2 regions of the Streptomyces sp. NPDC042371 genome follow, and region 1 is predicted to be linked to the other one. Evidence: predicted binding sites of a transcription regulator. Region 1 holds the regulator's gene; the other holds the start of a gene.

Region 1 (16,050 bases):
CGCCCGCCGAGGCGCCCCTCCGTGCCGACCTCGCGCGCGACGCGCGTGACCTCGCCCGTGAAGAGGGACAGCTGGTCCACCATCGCGTTGACCGCACGCCCCAGGCGACGTAAATCGCCCCGCAGTTCACGGGTGCCGTCGTGCAGGTCGACCCGCTGGGTGAGGTCGCCGCCCGCCACCGCGTTCAGCACCCGGGTGGCGTTCGCCGCCGGGGCGACCAGCGCGTCGAGCAGGGTGTTGACCTCCGATACGCGGGCGGCCCACCTGCCCTGACCCGGGCTCGCGCCGAACCGTTCGTCCAGCCGGCCGTGCCTTATGATCTCGCGGCGCACGCGGATCAGTTCGGCGTCGAAGTGAACCGAACGGTCGAGCATCTCGTTGAACACCGCGTACAGCTCGGCGGTCATGCCGTCGCCCACCGGCGTCACCTTGGTGAAGTCGCCGTCCCTTGCGGCACGCATGGCAGCGAGAAGCGGGCGCAGCTGTCGGTTGGCCGGATCCGTATCGGACTCGACGTTCTGCGCCTGGGCCGGAATCCGGCGTTTTGCAGGCACAGGCATAGCACTGTTCTCACTCATAACGGCCCACTTCGGTAACTCGGTGCTTATGGGCGTGGCCAGTCTGTCACTCTGTCGGTGTCGCCTGAGGCGTATTCGCCCGAACTGCTCAGGAGCCGCACCGTGGGGTCCATTCCGCTGCAACGGGAGGCCGATATCCGTGTCTCCGCCATGGACCCGGGCCGCCCCGGGCCACCGGCGGTGGCGCGCACGTCGCTGCCCGGAAATCCGCTGGCACCCGCCGCCGCACGTAAATTCGTGCGAGCGGCACTCGCCGACTGGACCGAGCTCGGGGTCCCGGCGTCCGCGGGCCTCACCGACCGGCTGGCCGACGACTCGGTGCTGCTGGTCAGCGAGTTGGTGACCAACGCCGTCGTGCACGCGGGCACGGCCGTCGAGCTGATGTGCAGGCTCGACGAGGCACTGCCGGGCGAGAGCGCGGACTCCGTCGTCATCGAGGTCTCCGACCACCACCCCTCCCGCGCCGTCCGCGGCGAGCAGCGCCCGCCGTCGTCCGGCACCCCCGAGTACGGCCGGGGCCTCCACCTCGTCGCGACCCTCTCCGAGTCCTGGGGCATCACCTACCGCACGGGCACCAAGTCGGTCTGGGCCCGGCTGCCCGTCGATGGCGTCCAGGCCGTCCAGGAGATCGAGTCGTACGCGAGCGAACAGGCGCTGCAGCGCGGACTGCGCGCCGCCGAGATCCTCGCGCCGATGCCCAGGCGCACCTCGCAGGACACCGAGTGGGTCAACAGGGGCGCGCTCACCTTCCTCGCCGAAGCCTCCGACCTGCTGGCCGGACAGTTCGACGAGGACCTGGTGGCCGCCCTCGCCGGACAGCTGCTCGTGCCGCGCCTCGCGGACTGGTGCGCGGTGTGGCTCGACGACACGTCCCAGGAGTCGGGGCACGGCCCCGTGGGCCTGCAGGGCGCACGGCTCGCCCGGGTGTGGCACACCAGCGAGCACCGGATAGAGGAGCTGCGCCGCGTTCTGGAGAAGGAGCCACCCCGGGTGCCGGACACGGCGGGCTCGGGCGCCTTCCCCGTCCCCTGGCCCGGGGAGGTGCCCGCGGGCGGAACGTCCGGCGCGGCGCTGGCGTACCGGCTGACCGCGGGCGGGCGCGCCCTCGGCACGCTCGTCATCGGCCGGGCGGGCCTCATCCGCTTCCCCGACGAAGTCACCGGACTCGTCGAGGACTTCAGCCGCCGGGTCGCCCTGGCCATCAGCACCGCACGGCGCTACCAGCGCCAGGCCAACATCAGCCAGGTGCTCCAGCGGGGGCTGCTGCCCAGCAAGGTCGCGGAGATCCCCGGCGTCGAGAGCGGCCTCGTCTACGAGCCGCGGGACAAGGGCGGCCCCGGCGGCGACTTCTACGACGTGTTCCAGGCGGGCGAGGGCCGCTGGTGCTTCGCGCTCGGCGACGTCCAGGGCAAGGGTCCCGAGGCGGCCGTCGTCATCGGTCTCGCCCGCCCCTGGCTGCGGCTGCTCGCCCGCGAGGGGTACGAGGTCGCGGAGGTCATGGACCGCCTCAACCAGCTCCTCCTCGACGACGCGACCGAGGCGGCGGACGCGGCGGCCGCGGTCGTCGCGGTGGCGGGCGGGCAGGCGCTGCTGCCCGACAGCCCCACCTCGCGCTTCCTCTCGCTCCTGTACGGCGAGATCGTTCCGTACGAAGGGGGAGTGCGCTGCACGATCGCGTGCGCGGGGCATCCGCTGCCGCTCCTCATGTCCGCCGACGGCGAGGTGCGGGAGGCGGCCACTCCGCAGATGCTGCTCGGGGTCGTCGACGACGAGACGTACACGAGCGAGAGCTTCGACCTGCGGTCCGGCGAGACGCTCCTGTGCGTCACGGACGGCGTGACCGAGCGCCGCACGGGTCGGCGCCAGTTCGACGACGGCGACGGGCTCGCGGCGGCGCTCGCCAGCTGCGCGGGGCTCGACGCGGGTCTGGTGGCGGAGCGGATCCGGCGGCTCGTGCACGAGTTCTCCGAGCGGCCGCCGGACGACGATCTGGCGTTGCTGGTGCTTCGGGCCCGGTGAGGCGGGCTGCGGGCTGGGTGGGGCGGGCTTGGCGGAGGCGGGGCGAGCGGGGTGTGCCGTGCGGTGGGGGACAATCGAAGGTATGCCTTCCGCACTGCCCGATGGTGAGCCCATGCCTGAGGACGGCGCGCTGCCCGCGTCCGCCCTCGACGGCGCGGCCTCCCGCCCCCTCGGCTTCTACCTGCACGTCCCGTACTGCGCCACGCGCTGCGGGTACTGCGACTTCAACACCTACACCGCGACCGAGCTGCGCGGCTCCGGCGGTGTGCTCGCCTCCCGCGACAACTACGCGGAGACCCTCGTCGACGAGGTGCGGCTCGCCAGGAAGGTCCTGGGCGACGACCCGCGGCCCGTGCGGACCGTGTTCGTGGGCGGTGGTACGCCGACGCTGCTCGCCGCGCGCGATCTCGTACGGATGCTCGCTGCCGTACGGGACGAATTCGGGCTCGCGGACGACGCGGAGATCACGACCGAGGCGAATCCGGAGTCGGTCGACGAGGCGTATCTGAGCGAGCTGCGGGAGGGCGGGTTCAACCGGGTCTCCTTCGGCATGCAGAGCGCGAAGCAGCACGTCCTGAAGGTGCTCGACCGTACGCACACGCCCGGTCGGCCCGAGGCGTGCGTCGCGGAGGCGCGGGCGGCGGGGTTCGAGCACGTGAACCTCGACCTGATCTACGGCACGCCGGGCGAGACGGACGACGACTGGCGCGCCACGCTCGACGCGGCGCTCGGGGCCGGGCCCGACCACGTCAGCGCCTATGCGCTGATCGTGGAGGAGGGCACGCAGCTGGCGCGGCGGATCCGGCGCGGCGAGGTGCCGATGACCGACGACGACGTGCACGCGGACCGGTACCTGATCGCCGACGAGGTGCTGGGGGGTGCGGGCTTCGAGTGGTACGAGGTGTCCAACTGGGCCACGTCCGAGAGCGGCCGGTGCCTGCACAACGAGCTGTACTGGCGGGGTGCCGACTGGTGGGGGGCCGGGCCCGGGGCGCACAGCCACGTGGGCGGCGTGCGGTGGTGGAACGTCAAGCATCCCGGGGCGTATGCGGGGGCGCTGGCGGGTGGGAAGTCGCCCGGGGCCGGGCGCGAGGTGCTCTCCGCGGAGGACCGGCGGGTGGAGCGGATCCTGCTGGAGCTCCGGCTGCGGGAGGGGTGCCCGTTGTCGCTGCTTCGGGAGGCCGGGCTCGCGGCGTCCGTGCGGGCGCGGGACGAGGGGCTCCTTGAGGCGGGGCCGTACGGGGAGGGGCGGGCTGTGCTGACGCTTCGGGGGCGGTTGTTGGCGGATGCGGTGGTGCGGGACCTGGTGGACTAGGTCTGGCGGGGGCGCGCTCTGGGCGGGCGTCTGCGCTTGGGGTTCGGTTGTGGGTGCGGGGCCGCGGGGGTATGTGCGTACTCGCTATCCCTGCGCCGCGTCGGAGGTCTCTTGCCGTCAGGGTGTGCTCGGTGCTCCGTGCGCACATACCCCCGCGTCCCCTCCCGTCTCGTACGCGGCTGCGGCCCGGTGGGGGTGACCTCGGGCCCCTACGCCCGCTGGATGTTGCGGGGCAAACGGGGGCTACGGGAGTGTGACGAAGTCGATTAGTTCTTCTACTCGGCCCAGGAGTGGGGGCTCCAGGTCCTTGTAGGAGTGGACCGAGTTCAGGATGCGTTGCCAGGCCGCGCCCGTGCTTTCCGGCCAGCCGAGGGACTTGCAGATGCCCGTCTTCCAGTCCTGGCCCCGGGGGATGCGGGGCCACGCGGGGATGCCGACCGAGGAGGGCTTCACCGCCTCCCAGATGTCGATGTAGGGGTGGCCGACCACCAGGGCGTGGGCGCTGGTGACCTGCGTGGCGATGCGGGACTCCTTGGAGCCGGGGACCAGGTGGTCGACCAGGACGCCGAGGCGGGCGTCGGGGCCGGGGGCGAACTCGGCGACGATCGCGGGGAGGTCGTCGATGCCCTCCAGGTACTCGACGACGACGCCCTCGATGCGGAGGTCGTCGCCCCAGACGCGCTCGACCAGTTCGGCGTCGTGACGGCCCTCTACGTAGATGCGTCCCGCACGGGCGACCCTGGCCCGCGCGCCGGGGACGGCCACCGAGCCGGAGGCGGTGCGGGAGGGGCGTACGGGGGCCTGGGTGGGGCGGACCAGGGTGACCGGGCGGCCCTCCAGGAGGAAGCCGCGCGGCTCCATCGGGAAGACGCGCTGCTTGCCGAAGCGGTCCTCCAGGGTCACCGTCGGGCCCTGCGCCGTCTTCTCGCAGCGGATCACCGCCCCGCAGAAGCCGGTGCTCAGCTCCTCCACCACGAGGTCCGCGTCCGCGGCCACCTCCGGCACGGGCTTCGGCTTCTTCCAAGGGGGCGTGAGGTCGGCGGAGTACTGGCGCATTCTGGTGACGATAGGAAGAGCGAGCGCGGGTTCGGCTACGACACGCCGAAGCGGGTTGCCAGTGTGGCGCGTTGGGCACGGACAAAAGCCGCATCTACCGTCGCACCGTGCCCGGGTACGTAGAGCGCCTCCTCGCCGCCCAGGTCCAGGAGGCGGTCGAGCGCCGCGGGCCAGTGGCTCGGCGCCGCGTCCGGGCCCGCCTGCGGCTCGCCCGACTCCTCGACCAGGTCGCCACAGAAGACGACCTCCCGGCCGCCGTCGGTGCCGGGCACCAGGACCGCGAGGTCGTGGCCGGAGTGGCCGGGGCCGACGTTCGCGAGCAGCACCTGGAGGCCGCCGCCCAGGTCGAGCGTCCACTCCCCGCACACCAGGTGGTGCGGGGAGACCAGGAGGTCGGCCGCCTCGGCCGCCGCCTCCGCGTCCAGGCCGTGCCGCACCGCGTCCGCGCGCAGCTCGTCGCGGCCCCTGGCGAGGACCGTGTCGATGCCCACCGCCCCGTACACCTCCACGCCCGCGAAGGCCGCCGCCCCCAGGACGTGGTCGAAGTGCGGGTGGGTGAGCGCGAGGTGGGTCACTCTGCGGCTGTCGCCCAGGATCTGCCGGGCCTGGGTCCGCAGCGCCGCGCCCTCGGCCAGATGCGCACCCGCCTCGATCATGAGGGCCGCGTCGTCGCCGACGACGAGCCCCGCCGTGCAGTCCCAGACGGGCAGGCGGCACCGTCCCACGCGTGGGGCGAGCCGCTCCCAGCCCGCCGCTTCCCATGCAGGCGTCACGTTCATACGGTGACGCTATCCGTACGGGCGGTGTTCGGCAGCCGCTGTCTTGCCGGGCCCGTACCCCACGGCCGTACACTGACCTTTTGAAGTGCTGGCACTCGCCCGCGGTGAGTGCCAGGCGAGGGGGCTCGGGGGTTGCCGGAGCCCGTCGTGAGCGACGGAGACAGCTGGAGGTGTGCGCGATGCTCAGTGAACGCAGGCTCGAAGTGCTGCGCGCCATCGTCCATGACTATGTGGGGACGGAGGAGCCCGTCGGCTCCAAGGCGCTCACCGAGCGACACCGTCTGGGGGTCTCCCCGGCCACCGTCCGCAACGACATGGCGGTGCTTGAGGAGGAAGGGTTCATCGCCCAGCCGCACACCAGCGCGGGGCGCATCCCGACCGACAAGGGCTACCGTCTCTTCGTCGACAAACTCGCAGGCGTCAAGCCGATGACCGCGCCGGAGCGGCGGGCCATCCAGAATTTCCTCGACGGCGCAGTCGACCTCGACGACGTCGTGGGGCGTACGGTGCGGCTGCTCGCGCAGCTCACCCGGCAGGTCGCCGTCGTGCAGTATCCGTCGCTCACGCGGTCGACGGTGCGGCACGTGGAGCTGCTCTCGCTGGCCCCGGCCCGGCTGATGCTCGTACTGATCACCGACACGGGGCGGGTCGAGCAGCGCATGATCGACTGCCCGGCACCGTTCGGCGAGACCGCGCTCGCGGACCTGCGGGCCAGGCTGAACAGCAGGGTCGCGGGGCGGCGCTTCGCGGACGTGCCACAGTTGGTGCAGGACCTGCCCGAGGCCTTCGAGGCCGAGGACCGCTCCACCGTCACGACCGTCCTCTCCACCCTCCTCGAGACACTCGTCGAGGAGACGGAGGAGCGGCTGATGATCGGCGGCACCGCCAATCTCACTCGCTTCGGACATGACTTTCCCCTCACCATCCGGCCCGTTCTCGAAGCCCTTGAGGAGCAGGTCGTGCTCCTCAAGTTGCTTGGTGAGGTGCAGGATTCGGGCATGGCCGTACGGATCGGTCATGAGAACGCCCATGAGGGACTCAGCTCCACGTCCGTGGTCTCGGTCGGCTACGGTTCGGGAAGCGAGGCAGTAGCCAAACTCGGCGTGGTCGGACCGACCCGCATGGACTATCCGGGAACGATGGGAGCAGTACGCGCAGTGGCACGTTACGTCGGACAGATCCTGGCGGAGTCGTAAGTGGCCACGGACTACTACGCCGTACTCGGCGTGCGCCGCGACGCTTCCCAGGACGAAATCAAGAAGGCCTTCCGGAGGCTTGCGCGAGAGCTTCACCCGGATGTGAATCCGGACCCGAAGACTCAGGAGCGCTTCAAGGAGATCAACGCCGCGTACGAGGTGTTGTCGGACCCGCAGAAGAAGCAGGTCTACGACCTCGGCGGCGACCCCCTGTCCCAGGCGGGCGGCGGCGGAGGCGCGGGTGGCTTCGGCGCCGGCGGCTTCGGCAACTTCTCCGACATCATGGACGCGTTCTTCGGGACGGCGTCGCAGCGCGGGCCCCGCTCGCGTACGCGCCGTGGCCAGGACGCCATGATCCGGCTGGAGATCGACCTCGACGAGGCCGCCTTCGGGACCACCAAGGACATACAGGTCGACACCGCTGTGGTGTGTACGACCTGCAGTGGTGAAGGTGCTGCGCCCGGTACCTCCGCCCAGACGTGTGACATGTGCCGCGGCCGCGGTGAGGTGTCGCAGGTCACCCGGTCCTTCCTCGGCCAGGTCATGACCTCGCGGCCCTGCCCGCAGTGCCAGGGCTTCGGCACGGTCGTGCCCACCCCGTGCCCCGAGTGCGCCGGTGACGGCCGCATCCGGTCGCGCAGGACCCTGACCGTGAAGATCCCCGCAGGTGTCGACAACGGCACGCGGATCCAGCTCGCGGGCGAGGGCGAGGTCGGCCCCGGCGGCGGCCCCGCCGGTGACCTCTACGTAGAGATCCACGAGCTGCCGCACGCCGTCTTCCAGCGGCGCGGCGACGATCTGCACTGCACCGTCACCATTCCGATGACGGCGGCGGCGCTCGGCACGAAGGTGCCGCTGGAGACGCTGGACGGTCTCGAGGAGATCGACATCCGGCCCGGCACACAGTCGGGGCAGTCCGTCCCGCTGCACGGGCGGGGCATCACGCACCTGCGCGGCGGCGGCCGGGGCGACCTCATCGTGCACGTCGAGGTCCTCACGCCGACGAAGCTCGACCCCGAGCAGGAGCGGCTGCTGCGCGAGCTGTCGAAGGCGCGCGGCGAGGAGCGGCCCACGGGGCAGTTCCAGCCGGGCCAGCAGGGGCTGTTCTCACGCCTGAAGGACGCGTTCAACGGGCGGTAGCGCCTTGAGCGGTGACTTCTGGGCCCCCGGCGACGGATTCTTCCGGCGCCGGGGGCTTTTCGGTCGTCTGCGGGGCGCGGAGGGGGTGGCGTGCGCCTAGGCGCGGGGCGCGATTCGGTGGGTCGGGCGGAGCGTGGCACGATGCCGTCATGTCCTCCGCACTGACCGAGCTCTGCCGCTGTCCGATCGTGCAGGCCCCCATGGCGGGCGGTGCCTCCGGCCCCCGGCTGGCCGCGGCCGTCGCCGAGGCCGGGGGGCTCGGGTTCCTCGCCGCCGGGTACAAGACCGCCGACGGGATGTACCAGGAGATCAAACAGGTGCGGGGCCTCACCTCGCGGCCCTTCGGCGTCAATCTCTTCATGCCGCAGCCTGACTCCGCGGACCCCGCGGCCGTCGAGGTCTACCGCAACCAGCTCGCCGGTGAGGCCACCTGGTACGAGACGGAGCTCGGCGACCCGGACAGCGGACGCGACGACGGGTACGACGCCAAGCTGGCGATCCTGCTCGACGATCCCGTGCCGCTCGTCTCCTTCACCTTCGGCTGCCCGACCCGTGACGTCCTCGACTCCTTCGCCCGCGTCAACACGCTGACCGTCGTGACCGTCACCACTGCGGAGGAGGCCCAGACCGCCCAGTGGGCCGGGGCCGACGCCGTGTGTGTGCAGGGCATCGAGGCGGGCGGACACCAGGGCACCCACAAGGACAACCCCGAGACCGACGGCGCCGGGATCGGGCTGCTCTCCCTCATCACGCAGGTCCGCGAGACCGTGCAGATCCCGATCGTCGCGGCCGGTGGCCTGATGCGCGGCGCGCAGATCGCCGCGGTGCTCGCGGCGGGCGCGGACATGGCGCAGCTCGGCACGGCGTTCCTCGTCACCCCCGAGTCGGGCGCGAACGCCCTGCACAAGCAGGCCATGACCAACCCGCTGTTCGTGCGGACCGAGCTGACCCGGGCGTTCTCCGGGCGCCCCGCGCGCGGCCTCGTCAACCGCTTCATGCGCGAGCACGGCCCGTACGCGCCCGCCGCCTACCCCCAGATCCACCACCTCACCAGCGGCCTGCGCAAGGCCGCGGCGAAGGCCGGTGACGCACAGGGCATGGCGCTCTGGGCCGGGCAGGGCCACCGCCTCGCCCGTGAGCTGCCCGCCGGACAGCTCGTCGAGGTCCTCACCGCCGAACTGGCCGAGGCGAAGGCGGCGTCGACGGCGGAGGGTGCGGCATGACCGCCCCCGTCTTCGTCGTCGAGGACTTCACCACGGGCGGCGACGGACACTACGTACTCGACGGGCCCGAAGGGCGGCACGCCGTCTCCGTGAAGCGGCTGCACGCCGGTGAGGACGTCGTCCTGACCGACGGCGCCGGACGGTCGGCGCACGGTGTGGTCGTCGCCGCCGAGGGCAAGGACCGGCTCGTGGTGGCGCTGGACGCGGTGGCCGAGGAGGCCGCCCAGGCGCCCCGCATCACCGTCGTACAGGCCCTGCCCAAGGGCGACCGAGGCGAGCTCGCCGTGGAGACCATGACGGAGACCGGCGTCGACGCCGTCGTGCCGTGGACCGCGTCGCGCTGCATCACGCAGTGGAAGGGCGACCGCGGCCTCAAGGCCCTCGCCAAGTGGCGGGCCACCGCGCGCGAGGCGGGCAAGCAGTCGCGCCGGGTCCGCTTCCCCGAGATCGCCGACGCCGCGTCGACCAAGCAGGTCGCCGCGCTCCTCGCGGGCGCCGACTTCGCCGCCGTCCTGCACGAGGAGGGCAGCAGCGACCCGCTGGCCACGGCGGACCTGCCCGCGGCCGGGCACATCGTGCTGGTGGTCGGGCCGGAAGGGGGCGTCTCCCCGGAGGAGCTCGCGGTGTTCGCCGAGTCGGGTGCGAAGCCGTACCGGCTCGGGCGTAGCGTGTTGCGCACGTCGACCGCCGGGACCGCGGCGACGGCGCTGCTCCTCGGACGCACCGGCCGCTGGTCCTGACCGAACCCCCCGGGGGATGCGTTGGAACTCGCCCAGGTCCGTCTGCTCGTCGCGGACTTCCCTGCCTGCTACCGCTTCTACGGCGAAGTCCTGGGCCTGAAACCCCAGTCGGGCGCCCAGGACGGACCGTACGAGAAGTTCGGGTTCACCGTCGGCTCGGCGGGCATCGCGCTCCAGGACCGGGCGATGATGGCCGGACTCCTCGGTGAGCTGGCCGACGCGGCGACCGGGCACCGCTCGCTCGTGGTGCTGCGGGTCGACGACCTGGACGCGTACTGCGAGGAGATCGTCGGGCGCGGGGCGGTCCTCGCGCACGGGCCAGCGCCGATGACGGAGCGCATGCGGGTGGCCCATCTCAAGGACCCCGAAGGCAATCTGGTCGAGTTGCAGGAGTGGCTGCTGCTGCGCACCTGAGCCGTTTCCGGCCGGGGGGACCCGGTGGACAGATGGCCGCAAGCGGTCTACCGCACCGGCGTCCGCGGTGGCACTCTGCCGCCTATGGGGGCATTGAGGCGGTTACGTGGCCGGGTGTCGGGGATACGGATGCCGAGGACACGCGTGTTGGGGACACGGCGTTCGATGATCCTGTACGCCGTCGGGCTTGCCGGTGCCACCGTGCTGGGAGTCACCGCGTGCGAGCCGGTGGACGGCGGGATGAACACCTCCGCCGTCGCGCTCACCACGGACGAGATGGGTACCAAGGAGCTGGAGCGGCAGGGGGTCGACGTGGCCTGGCTCAGCTGCACCGCCAGCTTCGAGGACAAGGTCACGCCGAGCAGCGGGTCCGACAACACCCAGTCCGTGGTCAAGGTGGACTGCCAGGGCGAGACCTCCGACGGCACGGACATCACCATCAGGGGCCGGGTGTACTCCGTCGTCGACGGGGCCTGCGTACGCGGCAACCTCACCGCCAAGGTGGGGGACAAGGAGTGGTTTCGCGTCGACGTCCTGGGCAACTGCGAGTCCGGCAACGGCGACGGGAACGATGACGGCAACGGGAACGGAAACGGTGACGGCGGGCACGACGGAGGCGGCGAGCCCTCCACCCCGCCCTCCCACGAAGAGCCCGCCCCCGCGCCCACCACGACCGTCACGGTGACCGCCCCGCCGGACCCGCCGCCCGCCCCGACCTGCGACTGTCTGCCGGGCAAGTGATCCCCGTGCCGCGCGGACCGGCTCCGGGCAAGAGATCCAAACCACTGTCGGCCCGCCCGGAGCCTGCCTAGGCTGGGCGGTGTGACACAGACTGCGTACCTTCGGTTCCCGCACATCCACGGCGAGTTGATCACCTTCACGGCTGAGGACGACGTCTGGGTCGCGCCCCTCGACGGGGGCCGGGCCTGGCGGGTCAGCGCCGACAACATGCCCGTGAACCACCCCCGGATCTCGCCCGACGGCGCGACCGTCGCCTGGACCTCCACGCGCGACGGAGCCCCCGAGGTGCACATCGCGCCCGTCGACGGCGGTCCTTCCAAGAGGCTGACGTACTGGGGGAGTTGGCGCACCGCCGTGCGCGGCTGGACCCCCGACGGGCAGGTCCTCGCGGTCAGCGCGACGGGAGAGGCCTCGCTGCGCCGCAGCTGGGCCCGGGCCGTGCCGCTCGACGGCGGCCCCGCGGCCACGCTTCCCTACGGCATCGTGGGCGACGCCGCGCACGGCCCCGACGGCCGGGTCCTGCTGCTCTCCGCCCCGATGGGCCGCGAGGCGGCCTGGTGGAAGCGGTACCGGGGCGGCACGGCGGGCAAGTTGTGGATCCGGCACGCCGAGGGGGCCGGGGCGGGCCCCAGTGGTGAGGGGGCGCCTCACGGTGACGGAGAGGCTCGCGGTGACGGTGAGGTCCACGACGGCGAAGAGCCCCGCGCGGGCGGCCCGGCTCCCTTCGTACGCGTACACGAAGGGCTCGACGGCAACATCGAGTATCCGCTCGTGGTCGGCGAGCGCATCGCCTTCCTCTCCGACCACGAAGGCGTCGGCGCCCTCTACTCCTCCCTGCCCGACGGGTCCGACCTGCGACGCCACACGCCGCTCGACCACTTCTACGCGCGGCACGCGGCCACCGACGGCACCCGCGTCGTCTACATGTCCGCCGGTGAACTCTGGCTCCTGGACGACCTGTCGGACGCCGAGCCGCGCCGCGTCGACGTACGGCTCGGCGGGCAGCGCACCGATCTGCAGCCGCACCCCGTGACCGCCGTCCGCTGGTTCGGGGCCGCCGCGCCCGACCACACCGGACGCGGCAGCGCCGTCTCCGTGCGCGGCTCCGTGCACTGGGTGACGCACCGCGAAGGCCCCGCCCGCGCGCTCGCCGCCGAGCACGGCGTACGCGCCAGACTGCCCCGCACCTTCCGCGTACAGGGCGAGGAGCACGTCGTGTGGGTCACGGACGCCGAGGGCGACGAGGCCCTGGAGTTCGCCCCCGCCACCGGCCCCGCGCCCGGCGCCACCCCGCGCAGGCTCGCCGCCGGGCAGCTGGGCCGGGTCCTCGGGCTCGCCATGGCCCCGGACGGCTCCCGCGCCGCCGTCGCCTCGCACGACGGCCGGGTGCTGCTCGTCGAGCGCGAGAGCGGCGAGGTCCGCGAGGTCGACCGCAGCGACGACGGCGAGGCCACCGGGCTCGTCTTCTCGCCCGACTCCGCCTGGCTCGCCTGGTCGCACCCCGGGCCGCGCCCGCTGCGTCAGCTCAAGCTCGCCAACACCGCCGACCTGTCGGTGGCCGAGGCGACCCCGCTGCGCTTCCGCGACTACGCGCCCGCGTTCACCCTCGACGGCAAGCACCTCGCGTTCCTCTCCGCCCGCGCCTTCGACCCGGTCTACGACGAGCACGTCTTCGACCTCGCCTTCGTCGGCGGCTCCCGGCCGTACCTGATCACGCTCGCCGCGACCACGCCGTCCCCCTTCGGGCCGCAGCGGCACGGCAGGCCCTTCGACACGCAGGACGGCGCGGAGACGCCCGACAGCGAGGGCGCCCCCGTCACCCGCATCGACTTCGACGGACTGGCCGACCGCATCGTGCCGTTCCCCGTCGAGGCCGCCCGCTACAGCACGCTGCGGGCCGCGAAGGACGGCCTGCTCTGGCTGCGGCACCCGGTGCGCGGCGTCCTCGGCGCCTCCCGCGCCACCCCGCACGCCCCGGACCCGAGGACCGAGCTGGAGCGGTACGACTTCGCACAGCACCGCGTCGAGGAACTCGCCGCGGACGCCGACCACTTCTCGGTCACCGGCGACGGCAAGCGGATCCTGCTGTGGACCGACGGCAAGCTGAAGGTCGTGCCCAGCGACCGGCGGGCCTCCGGCGACGAGGACAGCGACTCGAACATCACCGTCGACCTCTCCCGGATCCGCCACACCGTCGACCCGGCCGCCGAGTGGCGTCAGATGTACGACGAGACGGGCCGCCTCATGCGGGACAACTTCTGGCGTCCCGACATGGGCGGCGTCGACTGGAGCGCCGTCCTTGAGCGCTACCGCCCCGTCCTGGCCCGCGTCGCCACCCACGACGACCTCGTCGACCTGCTGTGGGAGGTGCACGGCGAGCTCGGCACCTCGCACGCCTACGTCACACCGGGCGGCGGGGGCGGGGCGCACCGGCAGGGGCTCCTCGGCGCGGACCTCGCGCCCGGTGAGGACGGCCTGTGGCGCATCGGCCGGATCCTGCCCTCGGAGACGTCCGACCCGTCCGCGCAGTCGCCGCTGGCCGCGCCCGGCGTCGCGGTCCGCAGCGGTGACGCGGTCATCGAGGTCAACGGCCGCCCCGTCGACCCGGTCACCGGGCCGGGGCCGCTGCTCGTGGGCACCGCGGGCAAGCCCGTCGAGCTGACGATCTCGCCGTCCGGCGGCGGCGACGCCCGGCACGCCGTGGTGGTCCCCGTCGACGACGAGGAGCCGCTGCGCTACCACGCCTGGGTCGCCGACCGGCGGGCGTACGTCCACGAGCACTCGGGGGGCCGCCTCGGCTACCTCCACGTGCCCGACATGCAGGCGCCCGGCTGGGCGCAGATCCACCGCGACCTGCGCGTCGAGGTCGCCCGCGAGGGCCTGGTCGTGGACGTCAGGGAGAACCGCGGCGGGCACACCTCGCAGCTCGTCGTGGAGAAGCTGGCGCGCCGCGTCGTCGGCTGGGACCTGCCTCGCGGCTCGCGCCCGCTCAGCTATCCGATGGACGCGCCGCGCGGCCCGGTCGTCGCCGTCGCCAACGAGTTCTCCGGCTCCGACGGCGACATCGTCAACGCCGCGATCAGGGCGCTCGGCATCGGGCCCGTGGTGGGCACGCGCACGTGGGGCGGCGTCATCGGCATCGACAGCCGCTACCACCTGGTCGACGGGACGCTGGTGACGCAGCCGAAGTACGCGTTCTGGCTGGAGGGCGAGGGGTGGGGCGTCGAGAACCACGGGGTCGACCCGGACGTGGAGGTCGTCACCACCCCGGACGACTACGCGGCGGGCCGCGACCCGCAGTTGGACGAGGCGGTCCGCATCGCGCTGGCCGCGCTGGCGGAGAACCCGGCGAAGACGGCTCCGGAGCTGCCCGGCGCGGAGTGACCGCGCTCCGTCGAGCGTGCCCCGTCGACCGCGCCCCGGCCCGCGGGGACGCGGCCGATAGCATGCCGAACGTACTGATCGTTCCGTTCTAGGAGGCGGCCCATGGCGGGCGAAGCGCAAAGCGACTGCCTGTTCTGCAAGATCGTCGCGGGCGAGGTGCCCGCGACCGTCGTCCGGGAGACCGAGACGACCGTGGCCTTCCGCGACATCAACCCGCAGGCACCGACCCACGTCCTGGTGATCCCCAAGGTGCACTACCCGGACGCCGCGTCGCTCGCCGCCGCCGAGCCGAAGATCGCCGCGGACGTGCTGCGGGAGGCGGGCGAGGTCGCCGCCGAGGAGAAGGCCGAGAGCTACCGCATCGTCTTCAACACGGGGTCCGGCGCGGGCCAGACCGTCTTCCACGCGCACGCGCACGTCCTGGGCGGCCGCGGCCTCCAGTGGCCGCCCGGATAGCGGGGACCGTCCTCCTTGTCCGCACGTGAACTGGTGGTGCTCGGCACCGCCAGCCAGGTCCCCACCCGGCACCGCAACCACAACGGCTACGTCCTGCTCTGGGACGGCCAGGGCATCATGTTCGACCCCGGCGAGGGCACGCAGCGCCAGATGCTGCGCGCCGGGGTCGCCGCCCACGACCTGCACCGGATCTGCGTCACGCACTTCCACGGCGACCACTCCCTGGGCCTGGCCGGGGTGATCCAGCGCATCAACCTCGACCGGGTCCCGCACCCCGTCACGGCCCACTACCCGGCGTCGGGGCAGCGCTTCTTCGACCGCCTGCGGTACGCGACGGCCTACCGCGAGACCGTGCGGCTCACCGAGGCACCGGTCGCCGCGGACGGCCCCCTGGACGTCACCCCTTCGTACACCCTCGACGCGATGAAGCTCTCCCACCCCGTCGAGTCGTACGGCTACCGCCTCACCGAGCCCGACGGGCGCCGGATGCTGCCGCGGCTGCTCGCCGAGCACGGCATCAAGGGGCCGGACGTCGGACGGCTGCAGAAGGAGGGCAGCCTCGGCGGCGTGACCCTCGAAGAGGTCAGCGAGGTCCGGCGCGGCCAGCGGTTCGCCTTCGTGATGGACACCCGGCTCTGCGACGGCGTGCACGCGCTCGCCGAGGGCTGCGACATGCTCGTCATCGAGTCGACGTTCCTCGACGAGGACGAACAACTAGCCACCGACCACGGCCACTTGACCGCGGGCCAGGCCGCCCGCGTCGCCGTGGACGCGGGCGTGCGCCACCTCGTCCTCACCCACTTCAGCCAGCGCTACCCCGACCCGGACGCCTACGAGCGACAGGCCCGCGCCGCCGGGTTCGACGGTGAACTCACCGTCGCCCGCGACCTGTTGCGCGTCCCCCTGCCCAAACGAACCTGAGTACCACCCACAGAACCGAGCGAGACCGCACCATGCCGATCCCCAAGGCCGAACTCCACCTCCACATCGAAGGCACCCTCGAACCCGA
Region 2 (16,050 bases), on a different contig from region 1:
CAGCCGCGGCCGAGGAACGTCCACTGTTCCGCTTCGACCACCGACGCGGGCAGCGGCTCGGTCACCGCGAGCTCCGCGTCGACCGCCGCCTCGTCGAGCGTCTTCAGGCCGGGTATGTGGCCGAGCCCGGCCCGCAGGAAGGCGAAGGCCGTCGTCGCGAAGCGGGTCTGGACGACCGACTCCTCGTCCGCCCAGTCCAGGACCGCCACCGCGTCCGCCGCGTCCATGACGGGGGTCTTCGGGTCGGCCGTGAGCGCGAGCGTCGGGACCGTGCCCTTCAGGCGGGTCAGGAGGTCGAGGACCTCCGTCGTCGTGCCGGAGCGGGTGATCGCCACGACGCGGTCGTAGCTGCGGCCCGCCGGGAACTCCGAGGAGGCGAACGCGTCCGTCTCGCCGAGGCCCGCCGCCTCGCGCAGCGTCGCGTAGGCGATGGCCATGAACCAGGACGTCCCGCAGCCGGTGACGGCGACCCGCTCACCGGGCCTGGGCAGATCGTCGAAGGCGGCGGCCGCTTCCACCGCCCGGCGCCAGCATGCGGGCTGGGTGGCTATTTCTTCTGCGGTACGCGACATGCGCCGAGGCTCCTCGTCAGTGCGGTACTGGTGCGGGATTTCCGTTGTGCTGTGCATGAACGTGCTGTGCATGAACGTGTTGGGCATGCACGTGCTGTGCATAGCAGCAGCCAGGGGCGGGCTGCAATGGTCGGCCGCCCGGCGGGAGGCCCGCGGGCGGCGGCGCGGGGGCCGTTGTGGAGGCCGTTGCACAAGTGATACTCGGGTGGTGTAGACCTTGTGTCCGGGCTCGGGGGAAACTCGCAGTTCAGCAGTTCAAGGGCATGGGGGCGCAAAGGCGCCCGGAACGTGGAAGCAATGAGGGTGGGACAGCTGTGCAGCGGCGCGTGACAGGACTGACCGCGGCGGTGGCCGCACTGGGCATGGCGGGCGTACTCGCCGGCTGCGGCGGTCCCGGCGACTCCGGCGACGTCACCCTCAAGCTGGTGGCCGCCGACTACGGCGACTCCGCGGCGAACAGCTCCCAGAAGTACTGGGACAAGGTCGCCAAGGGGTTCGAGGAAGAGAACCCCGGCATCAAGGTCGACGTCACCGTCCACTCCTGGAACGACGTCGACCGCGAGGTCAAGGAGATGGTCAAGAAGGGCGAGGCCCCCGACCTGGCACAGATCGGCGCGTACGCCGACTACGCCGCGCAGGGCAAGCTCTACGAGGCCGACGAGCTCCTCTCCATCGCCACCCAGGCCGACTTCCTGGCCCCCCTCTCGCGCGCCGGAGAGGTCAACCGCATCCAGTACGGCATGCCGTTCGCCTCCTCGACCCGCCTGCTCTTCTACAACACCAAGCTCTTCAAGGACGCGAACCTCACGCCCCCGCAGAGCTGGAGCGAGCTGCAGTCCGATGCGAAGGCGCTGAAGGCGCGCGGCGTGAAGATCCCGTACGCGCTGCCCCTGGGCCCCGAGGAGGCGCCCGCCGAGACGCTGATGTGGATGCTCAGCGGCGGCGGCGGTTACACCGACAACGTCGGCTCGTACGCCATCGACTCCCCGCAGAACGCCAAGACGTTCGACTGGCTCAGGGACGAGCTCGTCGGCAAGGGCCTCACCGGCCCGACGCCGCCCTCGAAGATGAACCGTGCCGAGGCGTTCGCGGCGTTCTCCCGCGGCGAGGTCGGCATGCTCAACGGCCACCCGACGCTGATGAAGATGGCCGCCAAGAAGGGCGTGAAGTTCGGCATGGTGCCGGCGCCCGGCGTCAACGGCAAGGCGCAGGGCACGATGGGCGTCGCCGACTGGATGATGGCGTTCAAGCAGAACGGCCACCGCAAGGAGGTCGGCAAGTTCCTGGACTACGCCTACAGCAAGAAGAACGTGCTGGAGTTCTCGAACGAGTACGACATCCTGCCGGTGACGACCTCCGCGTCCGAGGCGATGGCCAAGGACCGCGGCCACACCGAGCTCGGCAAGTTCCTCGACGAACTGCCGACCTCCGAGCTGTACCCGGTGGGCAAGACGTCCTGGGCGCAGGTCTCGGCCGACATCAAGAAGGACATCGGCAAGACGGTCAGCGAGGGCGGCAACCCCAAGTCGGTGCTGAGCCGGATCCAGACCCGGGCGATGACCGAGGAGAACGCCGAGTAGCGTGCGGGCATGACCGATCACGAGTCCGACGAGCTCTCCGCGCGGGATCGTGCCGTGCTTGCGCTCGAACGGCGGCAGTGGACCGGGCCGGGAGCCAAGGAGCGTGCCATCCGCGAGGAGCTCGGGATGGTCCCGGTGCGCTACTACCAGATCCTGAACGCCCTCCTCGACGACACGCGGGCGCTCGCCCACGACCCGATTACGGTCAATAGGCTGCGCCGGGTGCGGGAGTCCCGGCGCGACGAGCGCTGACGCGACTATGGTCGGGCCCATGGGTGACCCTACGTACTCACTGTCGGACCGGCCCGAGCCCGTGACACCGGCGGGGCGCGACGGTCTCGCCGCGCTGCTCGCCCGGCCCGAACGGGCCGTCGTGGCACTGGACTTCGACGGCACGCTCGCCCCGATCGTGCCCGACCCCGAGCAGGCGCGCGCCCATCCCGACGCGGTGCCCGTGCTCGCCGCGCTCGCCCCGCGGCTGCGCTCGGTGGCGGTGGTCACGGGCCGCCCCGCGGGCGTCGCCGTGCGGTACGGCGGCTTCGCGGGCGTGCCGGGCCTGGAGCACCTCGTCGTCCTCGGGCACTACGGCGCCGAGCGCTGGGACGCCGTCACCGGCACGGTGCGCGCCGCCGAGCCGCATCCCGGGGTCGCGGCCGTGCGCGCCGAGCTCCCCGGGTTCCTGGACGCGATCGGCGCCTGGCGCGGCACGTGGACCGAGGAGAAGGGCCGGGCCGTCGCGGTGCACACGCGCCGCGCACAGGATCCGCAGGCGGCCTTCGAGGCGCTGCGGGAGCCGCTGGGCGAGCTGGCGGCCCGGCACGGCCTGATCGTCGAGCCCGGCCGTCTCGTCCTGGAGCTGCGGCCGCCCGGCATGGACAAGGGCGTGGCCCTCGCCGAGTACCTGCGGGAGGTGGGCGCCGAGTCCGTGCTCTACGCGGGGGACGACCTCGGCGACCTGCCCGCGTTCGGCGCCGTGGAGAAGCTCCGCTCGGACGGGGTCGCGGGTCTGCTCGTGTGCAGCGGCAGTTCGGAGGTCGCGGAGCTCGCCGGGCGGGCCGACCTGGTGGTGGACGGTCCCGCCGGAGTGGTGCGGCTGCTGTCGTGGATCGGCGCTCAATTGGATTGATCTCTGGTTCAACTGGATTGATCCGCCCCGATGTTGGGCGGGTTCGGGATCCGATTGCCGAAGTAGTCGTGCGTGGTCCCGTCGGCGGTCGGCGTGCCCGCGCCCCGCGCGGGTGAACCGGGCTTCAGGCGTACGTCGCCGGGGGCGCGCGGCGCGGTGGAGACGAGGCGCGGGTCGGCGTTCACGGCCTTCGGGTCGCGGGGCTGCGCGGTGTTCCAGTACAGGTTGCCCTCGTAGGTGCTGACCGTGTCCTTGATGGGGGAGCCCGCGCCGGGCGCGCCGACGAAGACGTTGTCGCGGAAGGTGACGCCGGACGGCCCGTTGTTCGAGACGAGGGCGGTGTCGGAGCGGTCGGTGACGACCGTGTTGCGGTAGACCTGCGTGTCCGTCGACGCGCCGCAGACCACGGAGATCACGGCGTAGGGCGACGCGGTGTTGCGGTCGTTGACGCTGATGTTGTCGTGGACGCGGTTGCCGTCGCTGATCGTGTCCTCGGCGTTGCAGACCAGCAGGAAGCCGCCCTCGTTGTCGTGGCTGTAGTTGTAGCGGTAGACGTTGCGGTTGTTGCCGCCGTCGATGTCGTACGCCATGGAGTCGCGCGTCCCGTGGCCGCCGGTCACCTCGTTGTACTGGTAGACCACGTCGTCGGACTGCCAGGCCCACAGCCCCGCGTTGTAGCCGCCGGAGCGCATGTTGAAGCCGTCGACGTAGTTGTGCTCCGCCAGCGCGCCCCTGGCCTTCTGCACGACGATGCCGTCGCCGCCCACGTCGTACACCTTGTTGCGCCGGAACCGCACGCCGGTGGAGAGCCAGTTGGCGCCCTCGACGTCGCGGCCCCAGGTGGAGGAGGTGGCGATGCCGGTGCGGTCGACGTGGCGGACGGTGGAGTTCTCGACGCGGACGCCGTCGAAGCGGGTGGGCTTCGCGGTGCCCTGGACGGTGAAGAGGATGCCGCCGCTGGGGTCGGGGTCCTTGAAGTCGGCGCCGTTCACGTCGTGCACGTCGACCCCGTCGACGACGAAGTGGTGGGCCACGCCGTAGTCGGCCAGCCGGACGTAGAGGCCCGCGCGGCGCTCGGTGGTGGTGGCGGGTCCGGTGTTGGAGAGGTCCAGGTTCCGGATCTCCCACTGCTCGGTGTCGACCAGGTGGAGGGCCGCGCGGGCGCCGCCGCCCTCGATGTGCGGCTTGGCGGCCCGCTTGCTTCCGTACGCGTCGATGCGCACGGGGGCGCCGGCCGCACCCGCACCTTTGGGAGCCAGCACCCCCGTGCAGCTTGTGCCCCGCTTCAGCAGGAGCCGGTCGCCGGGGCCGAAGGCGTGCCCGCTCGCCTTGGCCACCGTGCGCCAGGCCGTCCTCGCGGAGGTGCCGGACGCGGAGTCGTCGCCCGCGGCGCAGTCGACGTAGTAGGTGGACGCCTTCACAAAGGCGGAAGGGGCGGAGGAGGCCTCGGAGGCGGAAGGTGCCAACGGGGCCGCCGCCGCGGCCAGGACCACGGCTGCCACGATGCTCGTGCGACGCAGAGTCATGCCGTGGACCGTAGTGACGCCCGCGCCCCGGCGCCCATGGACAAACGGAAGGGGTGCTTGGACTGCCCGGGGTCAGCCGGTGAGCGCCCGCAGCTGGTCCAGGAACCACTGGGCGGGCGGCAGCGCCGTCGCCGCCGCCGCGAGCCGCTTGGTGCGTTCGGCGCGCTCGTCCTGCGGCATGAGGAGGCCCGCGTGCAGCGCCTCGGCCGTGGCCATCACGTCGAAGGGGTTCACGGAGAGGACGTCGTCGGCGAGCTCCTCGTGGGCGCCCGCCTCCCGCGACAGGACCAGCGCGCAGCCCTCGTCGGAGACGACGGGGACCTCCTTCGCGACGAGGTTCATGCCGTCGCGGATGGGGTTGACCAGGGCCACGTCCGCCATCCGGTAGGCGGCGAGCGAGCGCGCGAAGTCGTCCTTGACGTGCAGGACGACCGGCGTCCAACCGGCCGTGCCGAACGTGGAGTTGATCTCCGCGGCGACCCGCGAGACCTCCTCCGTGTAGTCGCGGTAGACGGCGAGGTCCTGCCGGGAGGGGTAGGCGAAGGCGACGTGCACGACGCGCTCGCGCCATTCGGGGCGGGTGTCCAGCAGCTCCCGGTAGGCCAGCAGGCCGCGCACGATGTTCTTGGACAGCTCCGTGCGGTCCACCCGCACGATCAGCTTCCGGGCCTCTCCGTCCTGCTCACCCGCCTGCTCCCGCAGCGCCCGCATCCGCTCCTCGACGTCGTCCCGCCGCGACCGCTCCCGCAGGAAGTCCGCGTCGGCGCCGAGCCCGTGCACCCCGATCCGGGTGCCCGACGTGCCGCCGACGATCCGCACGCAGCACTCGGTGAACGCGTCCGCCCACCGCCCGGTGAGGAAGCCGAGCCGGTCCGCGCCGAGCATCCCGCGCAGCAGCTGCTCGGCCACGTCGTCGGGGAGCATCCGGAAGTAGTCGGCGGGCGCCCACGGGGTGTGCGAGAAGTGGCCGATGCGCAGGTCCTCGCGGAGTTCGCGGAGCATGCCCGGCACCAGCGCCAGGTGGTAGTCCTGCACCAGAACCGCCGCCCCCGGCGCCGCCTCCCGGGCCAGCGCCTCGGCGAACGCCCGGTTGTACGTCTCGTACGCCGCCCACTGCGTGCGGAACTCCGGGCCGAAGACCGGCTCCAGCGGTGTCTGGTAGAGCATGTGGTGGACGAACCACAGCACCGAGTTCGCGATGCCGTTGTACGCGTCCGCGTGGATCGCCGCGTCGATGTCCAGCATCCGCACGCCGGGCTCCCCGACGCCGCGCCGCACCGCCTCGCGGTCGCCCTCGCCGAGCGCCGCGCACACCCACAGGGCGTCGGCGTCGTCGCCGATGGCGCTGAGCCCGGAGACGAGGCCGCCGCCGCCGCGCTTGGCACTCAGCTCCCCGTCCTCTCCCACGCTGTACGAGACGGGGCCGCGGTTGGACGCGACGAGGACGTGCGCTGCTGACGATGTGGACTCGGAGACCATGTGGCAGAACGTAGCCAGTCCCGTAAACCCTCAAACGTACGGCGGCCGGACTCCCTGGGAAGGAGGTCCGGCCGCCGTGCTCCGCCGTGCCGGGTGGGTCAGTCGCGGCGCCCGCGTGCCGCGACGAGCACGAGCACGCCGAGCCCGCACAGCGCGGCCGCGGCCCCGCTGTAGAACAGGGTCGAGGAGGGGCCCGCCGCGGCGAGCTCACCGCGCGCACGGTGCGGCTGCTTGCTGGGCCGCTGCGGTCCCGCCTGCGGCTGTCCGGGCTGCTCCGGTGCCGGTGCGGCCCTGCCCTGCACCCGCTGGGCGAGGATCGCCGTGGTGCAGGGGTCGTCGCCGCCGCGCCGCGTCCTGGCGCAGTTGCTGCCCGGTGCCGTCACGGTGATGACGGTGACCTTGCCGGGGGTGCAGGACACCTTGATCTTCTGGGTGATGGTGACCTTGCCCTTGGCGGGGACGTTGCCCTTCCACACGTAGGTGGAGCCCCGCTTGGTGACCTTGCCCGCACTGGCCACGGGCTCGCTGCCGGGCCGCACGGGCCAGGACGCGGTGGCGCCGACGCGGGGGTCGCGCGACGGGTTGCGCACGGTGATCGTGTTCGTGGTCGAGCCGCACGCCGGGACGGTCCGCCGGGCGGGGGAGCTGCCCACGACGACCGGCGGCACGGGCATGTCGATGACCGGCTCGGACGTGCAGTTCGGGTCGGTGCTGCCCTTGTCGCAGTTGGAGCGCGGGGTCTCCACGTCGACGTTGTTGAGCAGCTTGCCGTCGCCGCTGACCGGATCGTTCACGGTGACCGAGTAGGTGACGGTCGCGGTCTCGCCGGGACCGATGTCACCGACGTAACCGATCTTCGGTTTCGTGTACGAGACGGTTCCGGTGGAGGCCTTCACGTCGTGGTCGTACGTCGCGTCGTCGAGGTTGCCGCTCAGGTCGTCGCTGAACCTCGCGCCGGGGTAGGGCAGTTTGCTGATGTTCTTCGCCTTGACCGTGTACGTCAGCCTGTCGCCCGGCTTCACCTTCGCGGGCGAGGCGGTCTTGGTGACCTCCAGGTCCGGCACCGGCACGGAGAGCGCCAGCTGGGAGGGGACGTACACGTCGCCGGTGCTGGTGAAGGTCAGCTTCGCCGACGTGGCGCCCACGGGGATCGCCCCGTCCGGCACCTCGAAGGCCTTGGCGTCGATGCTCAGGTTGTTGCGGTACTTGGGATCGACCGCGCCGTCGTCCTCGCTGACGAAGAAGTTGTCGGCCTTGCCCGAGTGCGGCTCGGTGACCGGTTTGCCGTCGACGAGGAACCGGTCGCCCTTGGTGTTCCAGTCCCCCTCGTACGCGGTCACGCTGGCGTGGATGTCGCCCGCGGTGCGGTAGAAGCCGTCGACGGGGACGGTGGTGGAGCCGTCCGGGGCCGCGGCGCGCCTGGTCGAGCGCTGGATGACGTGGCCGCCCCAGATGTAGACGTTGCGGCGGTCCGGCGCGTACTGCTCGTTCGGCCCGTCGTACTTGTAGACGACGGTCAGCGACCAGCCGCCGACGCAGCCCTGGCCGGACGGCGCCCAGATGTTGCCGACGGCCACCTCGACGGGGCTGCCGGTGGGCGCGCCCTGGAAGGCGTCGGTGACGTCGGCCTCGGCGGTGTAGTAGTGCGGGCCCTGCGTCGCGTTCGGGGAGCGGACCGCGTTCTCGACGTTCACCGTGGACTGGGCGCCGCCGCCGACGCGGATGACCGGGCTCGTGGTGAGCGGGTCGCCGGGCGCCGGGTCCACGGGCTTGTTGCCCTCGCGGTTGAGGTCGCAGATGTCGCGCACGGTCCTGCCGAAGCGGTGCGTGCCCGCGTTGCCGCCCCAGAACAGGCGCGCGTAGTCGACCTGGGCGCCCGGTGGGACGGTCACCCGGCCGGTGCTGGAGTCGAAGGTGCCGGTCAGGCCCGCGGTGTCGATCCGGCGCTCGACGAAGTTGTTGTTGTTCTTGGCGCCCTTGGCCTGCTGGGTCTCCTCGCAGGAGGCGGCCACGTCGGCGGGGCTCGTCGGGCAGTCCAGGACCGTGTTGCCGATGGTCTTGAAGTCCCCGTACAGCGATTCGTCGTAGCGCTTCGCGAAGGGCTCGATGACCTCGGCGGAAGCGGGTGTCGCGGTCGCGGTGAGCACCCCGGCGGCGACGGTGGCGGTGGCGAGTGTCAGTCCGCCCGCTCGCCGCATGGCTCTCATGGCATCTCGTGCCCACATACGTCTGACCCACATAAAAGGGCAATGTAGGCAAAACGGATCATATCCGGTGGCTACGCCACGCGACGGTGCGCATACTCGTCGATATCGGCCATGGGCGGCCGCTCCTCCGTGTCCACCGGATGGGTCCTCGGCTCGAACCCGTGCTCGCCGCGGACGAACTGCGTGAGCTCGGGACGTACGAGATGCCCGCGCGCCAGCCGCAGCTGAGCCGTCCGGTAGATCGCCGCCGCCATCCGCCCGAGCGCCTGCCCGTCCTGGTGCCGGTGCCTGCGCACCCCCACGTCGACCTGTGCCAGCGCGTCCAGGCCCACGGTGTGCAGCGCGTCCACGAGCAGGCCCAGCTCCACGCCGTACCCGACGGGGAACGGCAGCCGCTCAAGGAGCGACCTGCGGGCCGCGTACTCACCGCCCAGCGGCTGTACGAAACCGGCCAACTGCGGCCAGTGCATGTTCAGCAGCGGCCGCGCCATCAGCTCGGTGACCCGGCCGCCCTGCCCGGCGGCCCCGGCCAGCGGACGGTCGTACATCGCCTTCACGAACGCCACGTCCGGGTCGGTGAGCAGCGGGCCCACGATGCCGGAGACGAAGTCCGCCGAGAAGTCCTTCAGGTCCGCGTCGACGAACGCCACGATGTCGCCGCCCGTCACCAGCAGCGAGCGCCACAGCACCTCGCCCTTGCCCGGGACCGCGGGCACGCGCGGCAGGATCGCGTCACGGTGGACGACCTTGGCGCCCGCGGCCGCGGCGACCTCGGCGGTACGGTCGCCGGAGCCGGAGTCGATCACCAGGAGCTCGTCGACCAGCGGGACCTTCTCCATCAGCTCACGACGGATCTCGGCGACGATCTCGCCGACCGTCCCCTCCTCGTCGAGCGCGGGCAGCACGACGCTCACCGACGCGCCGCCCGCACGTTTCGCGGCGGCCAGCCGGTCCCGCGGGCGGTCGGCGACGGACCAGGAACGCCTGCTCAGCCAGTGCTCGACCTCTTCCAGCACGGTCGTGGTCCTCCCATATGTGATCCATCTCGCGGTTCGGACGACTATCTCAAGGGTCCGGGGCTTCGGTTACAGTCTTGAACAACGCCGGTGACCATCGCATGTCGGGGTCGCCGCCGCGTTGAGATCGACAACTGAAACCCATAATCGAATACCGCTCATCCAGAGGGGCAGAGGGATACGGCCCGTTGAAGCCCCGGCAACCACCCAGCCGCCACGCGTCGGTAGACGCATTCGTCACCGTGTGCGCAGTAAGCGCCGCGAGGCTCCCGGCTCGGGAAGGTGCCAATTCCGTCTCGTGGCGAGATGCGTCGCGAGGAAGATGAGGAGAAAGGGCCTCGCCTCCATGGCTGTGCAGACTGTCGCCACCGAAAGCACCACCTCTTCCGTAGACCTCGGGCCCGCATCCGGCCTCTCCTGCCGTGAGTGCGGCACCAAGTTCCCGCTCGGTCCGATCTTCGCCTGTGCCGAGTGTTTCGGTCCCCTCGAAGTCGCGTACGACCTGCCGCTCGGTGACCCGGAAGCCCTCCGCAAGCAGATCGAGTCGGGCCCCGCCAACATCTGGCGCTACGCCCCCCTCCTGCCCGTCCCCGCCGACGTGGCCGACAAGCCCAACCTGAACCCCGGCTGGACCAAGCTCGTCAAGGCCGACAACCTCGCCGCGGAGCTCGGCGTCGAACAGGGCAAGCTGTTCGTCAAGGACGACTCCGGCAACCCCACGCACTCCTTCAAGGACCGGGTCGTCGCGCAGGCGCTCGAAGCGGCGCGCGCCTTCGGCTTCACCACCCTGTCGTGCTCCTCCACCGGCAACCTCGCGGGCGCCGTCGGCGCCGCCGCGGCCCGCGCCGGTTTCCGCTCCTGCGTGTTCATCCCGCACGACCTGGAGCAGGGCAAGGTCGTCATGGCCGCGGTGTACGGCGGCGAGCTCGTCGGCATCGAGGGCAACTACGACGACGTGAACCGCTTCTGCTCCGAGCTCATCGGTGACCCGCTGGGCGAGGGCTGGGGCTTCGTCAACGTCAACCTGCGGCCGTACTACGGCGAGGGCTCCAAGACCCTCGCGTACGAGATCTGCGAGCAGCTCGGCTGGCAGCTGCCCGACCAGCTCGTCATCCCGATCGCCTCAGGATCGCAGCTCACGAAGATCGACAAGGGGCTCAAGGAGCTCATCGCCCTCGGCCTCGTCGAGGACAAGCCCTACAAGATCTTCGGCGCGCAGGCCGAGGGCTGCTCGCCGGTGTCGGCGGCCTTCAAGGCGGGCCAGGACGTGGTCCGCCCGCAGAAGCCGAACACCATCGCCAAGTCGCTGGCCATCGGAAACCCCGCCGACGGGCCCTACGTGCTCGACATCGCGCGTCGTACGGGCGGGGCGGTGGAGGACGTGAACGACGAGCAGGTCGTCGACGCGATCAAGATCCTCGCCCGCACGGAGGGCATCTTCGCGGAGACCGCGGGCGGTGTGACGGTGGGCGTCACCAAGAAGCTGGTCGAGGCGGGCCTCATCGACCCGTCCCTCACCACGGTCGTGCTCAACACCGGGGACGGCCTTAAGACGCTCGACGCCGTCGCTGAGACGTCGCAGGCCACGGCCACCATCAAGCCGAGCCTCGACGCGTTTCGCTCCGCGGGTCTTGCCGGATAGGCCGTAGCTTCCCTGCGGGCCCGCTGCGGCTGGTCGCGCAGTTCCCCGCGCCCCTTTCAGGGGCGCCATCCCTCCGCCCCCGTACTTCTGAGGTGAACACCATGAGCGTCAACGTCCGCATCCCCACCATTCTCCGCACCTACACCGACGGCAAGTCCGAGGTCGCCGCCGAGGGGGCGAACCTCGGGGAGGTCATCGCCGATCTGGAGAAGAACCACACCGGCATCGCCGCCCGCGTCCTGGACGACCAGGGCAAGCTGCGCCGCTTCGTCAACGTGTACGTGAACGACGACGACGTCCGTTTTGAGCAGGGCCTGGAGACGGCCACTCCGGACGGTGCCGGTGTCTCGATCATTCCCGCCGTCGCCGGCGGCTGAATCTTTACGCAAGCACCCTGCGTTATCTGAATTGCCCCCTCCGCGAGAGAAACGGAGGGGGCAATTCTGCATGGTTGAGCGCGGTACAGTTGGGAAGCGTGCTTCGCCGTCAGTGCCGAGTGCATATACGAAGTCGGCCTGGAGCCGACAAGAAGTAGCCAAAGAGTGCTGCCCATTTGATCCTTATGCGGCATTTGCCTGGCCCGAATTGCCCTGACTTCTGGCGAACTCTCCGCATATCGCCGATCGCGCGTGCCCAGAATTCTCGTCCGATTGACCTGTTGCAGACGGCAGTTGGACAGATACATTCAGCGGCGGTCGACGCGTTCCGGCGCACACCCCTACCAGTGGGGGGTGAGGTCTGACCCGGGTCCGCGAAGTGCGGTCCTGTGCAAGGGCCAGTAATAGGGGAGTTAGGCATGGCTCAGGGCACCGTCAAGTGGTTCAACGCGGAGAAGGGGTACGGCTTCATCGCGGTCGACGGTGGTGCGGATGTTTTCGTCCACTACAGCGCGATCCAGATGGACGGTTACCGCACCCTTGAAGAAGGTCAGCGAGTCGAGTTCGAGATCTCGCAGGGCCAGAAGGGTCCGCAGGCGGACATGGTCAAACTCGCCGTCTAGCTCGGCGCGACCGACCACCGAAGCAAGCATCGCGAGGGGCTCGTATCCCATCTGGGGTACGGGCCCCTCGTGTGCGTCCGGGGCGTCCGGGGTAGGCCAGGGGCCTGTCCGTGATCTGCGAGAGGCGCTTGCACTCGCAGGGGTCGAGTGCTAATCATTGGGCTTAGCACTCTCCCAGTGAGAGTGACAGAACTTGGATCGGGCCGGTGAGGTCCGCAGGCCGAGTGGGGCAAGGAACCACAAGGGCTGCAGGCCGTCCGTCGCGGGCACCTCCACGATCCGTTGCGTTTCCTCCCCCAAGCTCCTGGAGGGAGCAGGGGGGACCCCCATCGTCCGGGAGGACCACTTCACATGGCCAAGATCATCGCGTTCGACGAGGAGGCACGGCGCGGCCTCGAGCGCGGCATGAACCAGCTCGCCGACGCCGTCAAGGTGACCCTGGGCCCCAAGGGTCGCAACGTCGTCCTCGAGAAGAAGTGGGGCGCCCCCACGATCACCAACGATGGTGTTTCCATCGCCAAGGAGATCGAGCTCGAGGACCCGTACGAGAAGATCGGCGCCGAGCTGGTCAAGGAGGTCGCGAAGAAGACGGACGACGTCGCCGGTGACGGCACGACGACCGCGACCGTCCTGGCCCAGGCCCTGGTGCGCGAGGGTCTGCGCAACGTGGCCGCCGGTGCCAACCCGATGGCCCTCAAGCGCGGCATCGAGAAGGCCGTCGAGGCCGTCTCCGGCGCCCTCCTCGAGCAGGCGAAGGATGTCGAGACCAAGGAGCAGATCGCTTCCACGGCCTCCATCTCCGCCGCCGACACCCAGATCGGCGAGCTCATCGCCGAGGCGATGGACAAGGTCGGCAAGGAAGGCGTCATCACCGTCGAGGAGTCGCAGACCTTCGGTCTCGAGCTCGAGCTCACCGAGGGCATGCGCTTCGACAAGGGCTACATCTCGGCGTACTTCGCCACCGACATGGAGCGTATGGAGGCGTCGCTCGACGACCCGTACATCCTGATCGTCAACTCGAAGATCTCGAACGTGAAGGACCTCCTTCCGCTCCTCGAGAAGGTCATGCAGTCCGGCAAGCCGCTGCTGATCATCGCCGAGGACGTCGAGGGCGAGGCCCTGTCGACCCTGGTCGTCAACAAGATCCGTGGCACCTTCAAGTCCGTCGCCGTCAAGGCGCCCGGCTTCGGTGACCGCCGCAAGGCCATGCTCGGCGACATCGCCATCCTCACCGGTGGCACCGTCATCTCCGAGGAGGTCGGCCTCAAGCTGGAGAACGCCGGTCTCGACCTGCTCGGCCGCGCCCGCAAGGTCGTCATCACCAAGGACGAGACGACGATCGTCGACGGCTCCGGTGAGAGCGACCAGGTCCAGGGTCGCGTCAACCAGATCCGCGCCGAGATCGAGAACAGCGACTCGGACTACGACCGCGAGAAGCTCCAGGAGCGCCTGGCGAAGCTCGCGGGCGGCGTGGCCGTCATCAAGGCCGGTGCCGCGACCGAGGTCGAGCTCAAGGAGCGCAAGCACCGCATCGAGGACGCCGTTCGCAACGCGAAGGCCGCCGTCGAAGAGGGCATCGTCGCCGGTGGTGGCGTGGCCCTGCTGCAGGCCGCTGCTGTCTTCGAGAAGCTCGAGCTCGACGGTGACGAGGCGACCGGCGCCAACGCCGTGAAGCTCGCGCTGGAGGCCCCGCTCAAGCAGATCGCCGTCAACGGTGGTCTCGAGGGTGGCGTCGTCGTGGAGAAGGTCCGCAACCTCACCGTCGGCCACGGCCTCAACGCCGCGACCGGTGAGTACGTGGACATGATCGCCGAGGGCATCCTCGACCCGGCGAAGGTGACGCGCTCTGCCCTGCAGAACGCCGCCTCCATCGCCGCGCTGTTCCTCACCACCGAGGCCGTCATCGCCGACAAGCCGGAGAAGGCGGGCGCTGCCCCGGCCGGCGGCGGCATGCCGGGCGGTGACATGGACTTCTGATCGACCTCTGGTTGATCACGTCCTGACGTACCGAGGGCGGCACTCCTTCCCAGGAAGGGGTGCCGCCCTCGGGCGTTTCCCGAACCGGGCGCTTCAGCGTTCGTAGGGGCCAGGGCGCCCTACGGCAGACGCTCCATGAGCCAGGTGCAGAGCTCTTCGGTGACGAGGGTGTGGCCCTCGTTCCGGGAGGCGCAGAGGAACTCGTCGAGTTCGCTCTCCTTCTCCGCCGCGGCCGTCACCGGCTCGTACAGCTTCTCGTGCGTGTCGATGTCGCGCAGGGCGATCGCGCTGACCGTCGGCACGAAGCAGTGCTCCCGGATGTCCGCCTCGGAGCGGAGGCCGATCAGGGCCGGGACCTTGTTCAGCTCGTCGGCGAGGATGCCGAAGCCTTCCAGGGTGCCGCCCGGAGCGCCGTCGATCTCAGGCAGCCCCGACGTGTTGATGTGCGGCCGCCGCAAGGTCACCACCCGCAACTGCGCCACGAGTTCGGCCTCACCCGCGGACTGCGTGTACAGCCGGGTGCCGGTGATCGCCAGCCCCTTCCCGTGGAACGCCTGCTCGCCGGGGCGGATCCCGTTGCTCTCCCCGATGCGCACCCCGTTCGCGACGCCGATCTTCCTGGGCCGCGACGGCCATCCGCCCACCCGCTCCAGCTCGGCGAGGAACGTACCGCGTTCCTTGTCGGTCTCCGGTGTGTCACCCCACTCGCCGATGTGCTGCCACAGCAGCTGCCGCGCGGCCGGGCTGTTCATCTGGTTCGAGAACGCGGCGTTGAGCTTGCGGATGTAGTGCGCGAACGCCTGCAGCGCGATGGGGATCCAGGCGCCGCGGTGCGGGCTGTCGTAGGAGAAGTACAGGTCCGTCTGGTGGTCGTTCTCCGGTCCTCCGTCGTGCTCCATTTTGGCCAGTGCGTACCGCGTGACCAGGCCGCCCATGCTGAACCCGCCGACGGCCAGCGGGTGGTTGCCCCGGCGCCGCGCGATCGCCTCCAGGATCGCGGCCCTCGCGACTTCCGCGTTCTCCAGGATCGACGCGCTGCGCTCGTCGAAGCCGAGCAGGATGACGTCGCGGCCGCGGTTGCGCAGCTCGCTCAGGAACGGATACGGGCCGCGCTCCAGGATCTCCCAGGAGAAGTCCAGCTCGCTCGGCCCGCTGTTGAAGCCGTCGCCGAGGATCACCGGGCGGGTCAGGCCCTTCTCCTTGTCGGCGAGGTACACCCAGGCGGTGCCGCCGGGCAGCGCCCACTCGTCGTCGGGCGCCGGTGCCTCGGCGGGGGCCTCCCGTGCTTCCCTCGGGCCGGGGGCCAGGGTGATGCGGGCGGCGGCCCCGATCGCTTCGGCCACCTCGCGCTCGTCCAGGTGCTCCAGATCGGGCTGAGTGGGCTCGTTGGAGTCGGTCATGAGGGTCCCCTCCGGTCGTGCCGCTTCGATGACGTGGGGTGCCATCATCGGTACGCGCCGTGATCAGGGGCAGGGTCTCGGCGACCTTTCGGACAGCGCGCGTTCGGCCGTTCCCGTGCGGGGCTCACGAGGGGTCGGGGCGGTCGGCCAGGGGTGACCGGGCGGTACGGGGCGGGGGCGCGCAGGAAGGGGTGGTGCGTCGGCCACGTGAGGGCGGGGCGAGGGGCGTCGGCTGCCCGCCCGGCGGGGAAAGTATGTCGCGAAGACGACGCGGGGGCGGTGCGTGCCGTGTCAGTCGGCGTAGTCCTTGAGCTTCTCGGTGGCCAAGGTGATGTTCACCGGCTCGGGCAGCCGGACGGTGTCCCCGAAGGGGTAGGTGGGGCAGCGCTGATACGCACCGTTCATGGGTTCGCTGAATACGACGAGTACGCCCTTGTCGCGGTCGACGAGCAGGTAGACGGGGATGCCCGCCGCCGCGTAGCCGTCGCGCTTCTCCACTCGGTCGCGGAGATGGGTGTCCGAGTC

Evidence for each region. The regulator HrcA, encoded in region 1, represses chaperone genes, less so after heat shock. The targets are predictions, from matches to a motif close to TTNGCACTCNGNNNNNCNGAGTGCNAA.
Region 2: groL (chaperonin GroEL) is a predicted target of HrcA. The motif match lies at 12,312-12,338, and genes of this name have one in related genera.

What each region holds. Positions count from the first base shown of each region.
Region 1 is NZ_JBWKAP010000001.1:747,312-763,361, reverse strand. It holds gene AC068B_RS03400 (HAMP domain-containing protein) at 1-461, opposite strand, end outside; gene AC068B_RS03395 (SpoIIE family protein phosphatase) at 681-2,597, shown strand; gene hemW (radical SAM family heme chaperone HemW) at 2,680-3,912, shown strand; gene AC068B_RS03385 (DUF3097 domain-containing protein) at 4,156-4,968, opposite strand; gene AC068B_RS03380 (MBL fold metallo-hydrolase) at 5,004-5,741, opposite strand; gene hrcA (heat-inducible transcriptional repressor HrcA) at 5,927-6,943, shown strand; gene dnaJ (molecular chaperone DnaJ) at 6,944-8,083, shown strand; gene AC068B_RS03365 (nitronate monooxygenase) at 8,233-9,306, shown strand; gene AC068B_RS03360 (16S rRNA (uracil(1498)-N(3))-methyltransferase) at 9,303-10,046, shown strand; gene AC068B_RS03355 (VOC family protein) at 10,068-10,460, shown strand; gene AC068B_RS03350 (hypothetical protein) at 10,605-11,201, shown strand; gene AC068B_RS03345 (S41 family peptidase) at 11,283-14,585, shown strand; gene AC068B_RS03340 (histidine triad nucleotide-binding protein) at 14,688-15,041, shown strand; gene AC068B_RS03335 (ribonuclease Z) at 15,057-15,962, shown strand; gene AC068B_RS03330 (adenosine deaminase) at 15,995-16,050, shown strand, end outside.
Region 2 is NZ_JBWKAP010000005.1:495,263-511,312, reverse strand. It holds gene AC068B_RS18350 (SIS domain-containing protein) at 1-572, opposite strand, end outside; gene AC068B_RS18345 (ABC transporter substrate-binding protein) at 887-2,152, shown strand; gene AC068B_RS18340 (DUF3263 domain-containing protein) at 2,162-2,404, shown strand; gene otsB (trehalose-phosphatase) at 2,424-3,278, shown strand; gene AC068B_RS18330 (right-handed parallel beta-helix repeat-containing protein) at 3,287-4,804, opposite strand; gene AC068B_RS18325 (alpha,alpha-trehalose-phosphate synthase (UDP-forming)) at 4,877-6,283, opposite strand; gene AC068B_RS18320 (DUF7927 domain-containing protein) at 6,382-8,481, opposite strand; gene AC068B_RS18315 (glucosyl-3-phosphoglycerate synthase) at 8,562-9,506, opposite strand; SAM riboswitch class I at 9,662-9,835, shown strand; gene thrC (threonine synthase) at 9,853-11,148, shown strand; gene AC068B_RS18305 (MoaD/ThiS family protein) at 11,250-11,525, shown strand; gene AC068B_RS18300 (cold-shock protein) at 11,945-12,148, shown strand; gene groL (chaperonin GroEL) at 12,500-14,125, shown strand; gene AC068B_RS18290 (esterase/lipase family protein) at 14,245-15,525, opposite strand; gene AC068B_RS18285 (Uma2 family endonuclease) at 15,817-16,050, opposite strand, start outside.